DNA from 3 places in the Mesorhizobium silamurunense genome. Region 2 is predicted to be linked to each of the others. Evidence: predicted binding sites of a transcription regulator. Region 2 holds the regulator's gene; each other region holds the start of a gene.
The links. Region 2 encodes LexA, which represses DNA repair genes until DNA is damaged. Its sites were predicted from a motif close to TGTTCNNNNTGTGTTCNG; they were not measured.

Region 1 (2,271 bases), on a different contig from region 2:
CCGGCGGTTCGAACGCAGTACTACGGAACTCGATTACATAAGCTTTAGATAATAGACCCGGATTATGGCCGAACTCCGGCAGTTGCCTTACATCGCGCCGGCTTCGTCTTCGAAGCCGTCGTCGCCGCCTTCGGAGCCGCCATTCTCGAGGAATTTTTCCGCGATCAGCCCGGCATTCTGCCTGAGCGCCAGCTCGATCTCGCGTGCCGTATCCGGATTGTCGCGCAGGAACAGCTTGGCGTTCTCGCGGCCCTGGCCGAGACGCTGCGAATTGTAGGAGAACCAGGCGCCCGACTTTTCGACCACGCCGGCCTTGACCCCGAGATCGACGAGCTCGCCGGTCTTCGACACGCCCTCGCCATACATGATGTCGAACTCGACCACCTTGAAGGGCGGGGCCAGCTTGTTCTTCACCACCTTGACGCGGGTCTGGTTGCCGACCACCTCGTCGCGATCCTTGACCGAGCCGATGCGGCGGATGTCGAGGCGCACCGAGGCGTAGAATTTCAGCGCGTTGCCGCCAGTGGTGGTTTCCGGCGAGCCGAACATGACGCCGATCTTCATGCGGATCTGGTTGATGAAGATGACCATGGTGTTGGAGCGCGAGATCGAGGCGGTGAGCTTGCGCAGCGCCTGGCTCATCAGGCGGGCCTGGAGACCCGGCAGCGCATCGCCCATCTCGCCCTCGATTTCGGCGCGCGGCGTCAGCGCCGCGACCGAATCGACCACCAGCACGTCGATGGCGCCGGAGCGCACCAGCGTGTCGCAGATCTCCAGCGCCTGCTCGCCGGTGTCGGGCTGCGAGATCAGGAGGTTTTCGAGATCGACGCCGAGCTTGCGGGCATAGACCGGATCGAGCGCGTGCTCGGCATCGACGAAGGCGCAGATACCGCCCTTCTTCTGGGCTTCCGCAACCGTGTGCAGCGCCAGCGTCGTCTTGCCCGAGCTTTCCGGCCCGTAGATTTCGATGATGCGGCCGCGCGGCAGGCCGCCGACGCCGAGCGCGATGTCGAGACCAAGCGATCCCGTCGGCACGGTTTCGATCTCGACGACCTGCTCGTTCGCGCCGAGCCGCATGATCGAGCCCTTGCCGAAGGCGCGCTCGATTTGCGACAGCGCCGCATCCAGAGCCTTTGATTTGTCCACTGCCTTATCCTCTACAAGCCGCAAAGTATTCTGAGCCATGATACATCACCCCTTGGTCGTCAATGAAGGCCGGACAATCCGCGATCCCTGACATTTTGTACCTTTTTTGTTCTCACTTGGCAAGAGGCATCAAACTACTGAAAACCAATCGATATCCGGATTTGTTCTATTTTTGTCCCGTCATGGCTGGATTTGCGCATACCCTATTTGGTCCAGCCTGGGCCGATTGCCTGGTCGATCCGAATCGCAGCCCCGATTGCGGGGCGATGCGCGGAAACCTAGTGTGCGCACGCGAACAATCAACAAAGGTCCACTCCGAGGCATGCCGACATCCCCAAAAATCCTGGCGCTGGGCGGCGCCCATATCGACAGGCGCGGCCAGGTGTCGGGCACCTATGTGCCCGCAGCGTCCAACCCCGGCGTCATGCGCGAGGATGTCGGCGGCGGCGTCTTCAACGCGCTGCGCAGCATGGTGAAGCGCGGCGTGTCGGCCTCGCTGCTTTCGGTGCGCGGCGGCGACGCGGCGGCCGAGACCGTCGCAGCGGCGATCGCCGGCGCCGGCATCGCCGATCTTTCGGTGATATTCCTCGATCGCACGACGCCGAGCTACACGGGGCTGATCGACACCGAGGGCGAGCTGATAGTCGGCTTTGCCGATATGGGTCTCTACGACCTCGCCTTCCCCAAGCAGATCCGCCGCGCCAAGGTGCGCGAGGCGATTGCCGAGGCCGACGCGATCCTCTGCGACGCGAACCTGCCGACAGCGGCGCTCGAGCGCCTCGTCGCGCAGGCCGGCGGCCGGCCGGTCTTCGCCATCGCCATTTCGCCGGCCAAGGTGGTGCGGCTGGCGCCGCTGCTCGGCAATCTCTCGCTGCTGTTCATGAACCGCCGCGAGGCGGCGGCGCTTGCAGGCGCCGACATGTCCGGCCAGGATCTTGTCAACGCGCTGAAGCGAGTGGGGCTGGCAGCGGGCGTGGTCACGGCCGGCAGTGCGCCGGTGCTGGGCTTCGACGAATCCGGCGTCTTTGCCATCGACCCGCCCGCGCCGCGACGGGTCGCCGACGTGACCGGCGCCGGCGACGCGCTGACCGGGGCCACAGTTGCCGCGCTGCTGCGCGGATTGCC
Region 2 (2,271 bases):
ATGCCTATGGCGTCACAGCCACGGCCCAGTCGGTTGGAGCGCGCGCGCTCGACCTCGGCATCGCCGCCGACCGGCAGCACGCGATCGCGGCTTTGGTCAAGAAAGCGGTCTCAGCAGGCGCCGATATCATCGTCACTCTCGGCGGCGCCTCGGTCGGCGACCACGACCTGATCCACGACGTGCTCACCGGCGAAGGCATGCAGCTCGATTTCTGGAAGATCGCCATGCGTCCCGGCAAACCGTTGATGTTTGGCCGGCTTGGTAACATCCGCTGCCTTGGCCTGCCTGGCAATCCGGTGGCGAGCCTTGTCTGCTCGCAATTGTTCCTGAAGCCGCTTCTGGCGCGGCTGGGCGGCCGCAATTACCGACAGGACATCCGCACCGCGCGGTTGGCTGCCGCGATGCACGCCAACGATCTCAGGCAGGACTATGTGCGGGCCGTCGTGCGCGAGGAGGCCGGACAGTTGGTCGCGACACCGTTTGGCATCCAGGATTCCTCGATGCTGAGAATGCTTGCCGAGGCTAATGGCCTGATCGTGCGTGAGCCCTTCGCCCCGGCGGCGGAAGCCGGCGCCGAATGCAGCGTTCTGATGTTACGCTGAACAAAACGTCAACACATTCACTAAACTTTAAACGGTTGCGGAACACAACTGGAACAGATAGTGTTTGTTCTGGGTTTGTTTTCTGATTCTGGTTTCAGAACCCATGGGGTCGCCATGCTGACGCGCAAACAACATGAACTGCTGATGTTCATCCATGAACGGCTCAAGGAAAGCGGCATTCCGCCGTCTTTCGACGAGATGAAGGAAGCGCTCGACCTTGCCTCGAAGTCCGGCATCCATCGCCTGATCACGGCGCTGGAAGAGCGCGGTTTCATTCGCCGGCTGCCGAACCGGGCGCGCGCTCTTGAAGTCCTGAGGCTGCCCGATTCGATCGCGCCCGGCCTCAATGCGGCGAAGAAATTCTCGCCGAGCGTCATCCAGGGCGGCCAAGGCAATCTCGGCCGGCAGATCAAGCCTGCGGCGCCCTCGCGCACGCCTACGCCCAGCAATGACGACGACGCCGTTTCGGCCGTGTCCATTCCGGTTATGGGCCGCATCGCAGCGGGTGTGCCGATCGATGCCATCCAGCACCAGACGCATTCGATCACGGTGCCGCCGGACATGATCGCGGGCGGCGAGCACTACGCCCTGGAGGTCAAGGGCGACTCGATGATCGAGGCGGGCATCTTCGACGGCGATACGGTGATCATCCGCAACGCCAACACGGCTAGCCCCGGCGAGATCGTGGTGGCCCTTGTCGACGACGAGGAAGCGACGCTGAAGCGCTTCCGCCGCAAGGGTGCCTCGATCGCGCTCGAGGCCGCCAACCCGGCCTATGAGACCCGCATCTTCGGTCCCGATCGCGTCAAGGTGCAGGGCAAGCTCGTCGGGCTCATCCGCCGCTACTGAGTGGCTGGCTGCGTGGTCTGTGGCTTCTCAGGCTTCTTGTAAGGCGCTAACCCTCTCGCCTCGCGCGAGTAGCGCCGCTGTTCGTGCCAGGGGCGGTACGGTTTTTCGACGGCATATTGAATAGTTGGTCGCGCCGTCGCCGATTGCGGGTCGAAGAAGACGGCAGCACTGCCGTCACGCGCAAGCTGGCGCTTGGTGACGACGAGAATGCGCGGATCGCGGCAAGGATTGTAGGCCGTTGCGTCATTGATGACGATGAGGTCGGCGAAGCCGCAGGCCGGGCGAGCGCTGTTGCGATTTTCCGCCAACGCGACGATCGCGCCGGATGGGTGCCGGCCAATGCAGAGATCGCTCGTGCAGTAAAAGGGCGATCCCGGCGGCAGGTCGACGGGGTCGGCAATATCCAGCGCGCCTTTCGCAAATGTCTCCGGCGGCACGATTGTTTCGGCCTTGAGCGCGCGTTTCCAGTTCTCGGTGGTGAACTCGTTGGAGCGGGCACGGTTGACGGCGAGCTCGCCGCCGCCGATCGGCATGGCCACCAGATGCGCATCCTCCGAGATCAGCAGGTCCGGCGTGCGCACCTGCGGGATGGTCAGCAAGGCCGCGACTGCGAAAGGAATTGCGGCCAGCCTGAGCCAGGTGGTCGCCATAGTGCCGATGACGAGCGCGATCGTCGCCAACAGCACCGAGTGGATCGAGATCAGCCCCACGGCATCGACCGGCGACCATTCCGAAATGCACGCCGAGATCGCGATCATCGCCGTCAGGCCCTTGCCCATCACGTAGAGGAAAGGCCCGTCGAAGCCGAAGGGCATCATGA
Region 3 (2,271 bases), on a different contig from region 2:
GCAACCAGTTGGCCGGGAACGCGTTGATCAAACGGCTACTCCAGCAACTGCCCGCGCCGAAAGGCGCGGGCTTTTTTGCTGGCGGACGGGGCTCCGCTTAGCCGTCCATTTCCATCGGCTTATGCCCCGGCCTCTGATGCCAGACGACCTGCCGGAAATCCGTCAGTTCGACAATCTGGTCGCAGACCGGACAGACATAGCTGTCGCAACACTGACGGAGCGCCAGCGGGGTGCGGCGGGCGGTGACGGCCGGCGGACGCGGATCCAATGGCATGGCTTGATTGAGCATCGACTTCCTCCCTGGTTTTTCTGGTCTTCTTGCCCGCCCCGCTTGCGCCTCGCCTATGGCGGTTTCGACCGGTGCGGCGGAAGCGCCCCCGCAAGCGGAATTCGAGACGAATTGTCGTGGATGGGGCTTGGCCTTGCGGCGACGCCATTGGCGCAATTCACCTGCCGAGGGTTCATGCGATTGTCCCCAGTGGGGCGAGAAATTGGGTGGCCACTCAGTCACCGTAGTGCCCGCGCAAGAAACAGCAAATCACCGGCAGAACGTGCTTGCAATACAGCTCACGCGACAAAATCGATTTCCCGCTGCACCCGGCAATTACATTAGCAATCGCTCATTGAAAGACATATAAAACCGGCAGCGGTCACCGACGATCGCAGCGTCGGGCTCCGCTTGGAAATGGGAGGATGCCATGGCCGAAGCGCCAATGAACGTCACCAAATTCGAATCCAAGTCGCACAACGATCCCGACGAGGTCCGCTCGCCCGCCAAGACCCGCGTCGAAATCGTGCGGCTGCCGGGCTACACGCTCGGGCGGCTCAACATGGAGCCGGGCTGGAGATGGTCCGAATGCGTGAAGCCGGTGGTCAAGACCGACAGCTGCCAGGTCTCGCATGTCGGCTATGTCGTGTCCGGGACGATCACCGTGCGCATGAACGATGGGACGCAGAAGACCTTCGAGGCCGGCACGTCCTACACCATCCCGCCCGGCCATGACGCCTGGGTGGAAGGCAATCAGCCGTTCCAGTGCATCGAGGTGCTCAGCGCCGAGCAATACGCCAAACCGGCATAGCTGACGGTTGGCGATTGGCGGAGCGCCTGAGCGCGTAATCTCCCCATTTGTGGGGAGATTGCCAGTTTCGGCGTCGCATACAACCTGCTCCAAGCTTACCGGTTGCACGAGGTTGCAAACGTTCTCCTGTCCGGCGCGACGGCTTGACAAGAGACCGGTTTTGTTCTCTTTATGTTCTGGTAAACACCTCTTACAAAAGTCTTTACTAATGCTGCGGCGCGGTATCGGGCCGGAGATGGGGAGCGCGCGCGATGCCCGCCACGAACGCCGCTTCAGCCGCCACCATCCTGCATGCCGATCTCGACGCCTTCTACGCCTCGGTCGAGCAGTTGCTCGACCCGTCGCTGCGCGGCAAGCCGATCGCGGTCGGCGGCGGCGTGGTGCTCGCCGCCTCCTATGAAGCGAAGGTCTTTGGCGTGCGCGGCGGCATGCCCGGCCGCAAGGCGCGCGAGCTCTGTCCGCAGTTGATCTTCGTCGGCGGGCGCTTCGGCGAATACCAGCGTCTTGGCGACGCCGCGATCAAGGTGCTCGACGATTTCACGCCGCTGGTCGAGCGCATCTCGATCGACGAGGCTTTTGCCGATGTCGCCGGCTGCACGCACCTGTTCGGCTCGCCGGAGGAGATTGCCGGAAGAATCCGCAGCCGCGTGAAGGCCGAGCTTGGCCTGCCGATCTCGATCGGCGTGGCGCGGACGAAGCATCTCGCCAAGATCGCCTCGCAGGTGGCCAAGCCCGACGGGCTGGTGGTGGTCGAGCCCGGCACCGAGCTTCAATTCCTGCACGATTTGCCGGTGTCACTGATGTGGGGCGTTGGCCCGGCAACCAAAGCGCGGCTCGCCGAGATCGGCGTCGAGACCATCGGGCAATTGGCGCGCACGCATAGCGGCGCGCTGGAGCGGCTGATCGGCCATGCCGCCGGCCAGAAGCTGGCGGCCCTTGCCTGGAACCGCGACCCGCGCCGGCTGGAGACGCATCGCCGCGCCCATTCCGCCGGCGCGCAATCCGCGCTTGGCCGCAAGCCCGCGCTGCCACGCGTCTTCGTGCCGACGCTCTTGCATCTCGCCGACCGCGTCGCCAGCCGCCTGCGCGCCAAGGCGCGGCCCGGCCGCACGGTAACGGTGCGCGTGCGCTTCGCCGATATGCGCGCCGTCACCCGTTCGGTGACGCTGGAACAGCCGATCCAGGCGACCAC

Region 1: a site for LexA is predicted at 1,309-1,326, ahead of recA (recombinase RecA). Genes of this name have one in related genera too.
Region 3: a site for LexA is predicted at 1,241-1,258, ahead of dinB (DNA polymerase IV). Genes of this name have one in related genera too.

The regions. Positions count from the first base shown of each region.
Region 1 covers NZ_LPVS01000082.1:75,528-77,798, reverse strand. The annotation lists gene recA (recombinase RecA) at 88-1,185, opposite strand; gene AU465_RS24100 (carbohydrate kinase family protein) at 1,469-2,271, shown strand, end outside.
Region 2 covers NZ_LPVS01000027.1:190,451-192,721, forward strand. The annotation lists gene AU465_RS06800 (molybdopterin molybdotransferase MoeA) at 1-602, shown strand, start outside; gene lexA (transcriptional repressor LexA) at 717-1,451, shown strand; partial or broken gene AU465_RS06810 (ComEC/Rec2 family competence protein) at 1,445-2,271, opposite strand, start outside.
Region 3 covers NZ_LPVS01000087.1:19,322-21,592, forward strand. The annotation lists gene AU465_RS25175 (hypothetical protein) at 98-289, opposite strand; gene AU465_RS25180 (cupin domain-containing protein) at 699-1,079, shown strand; gene dinB (DNA polymerase IV) at 1,331-2,271, shown strand, end outside.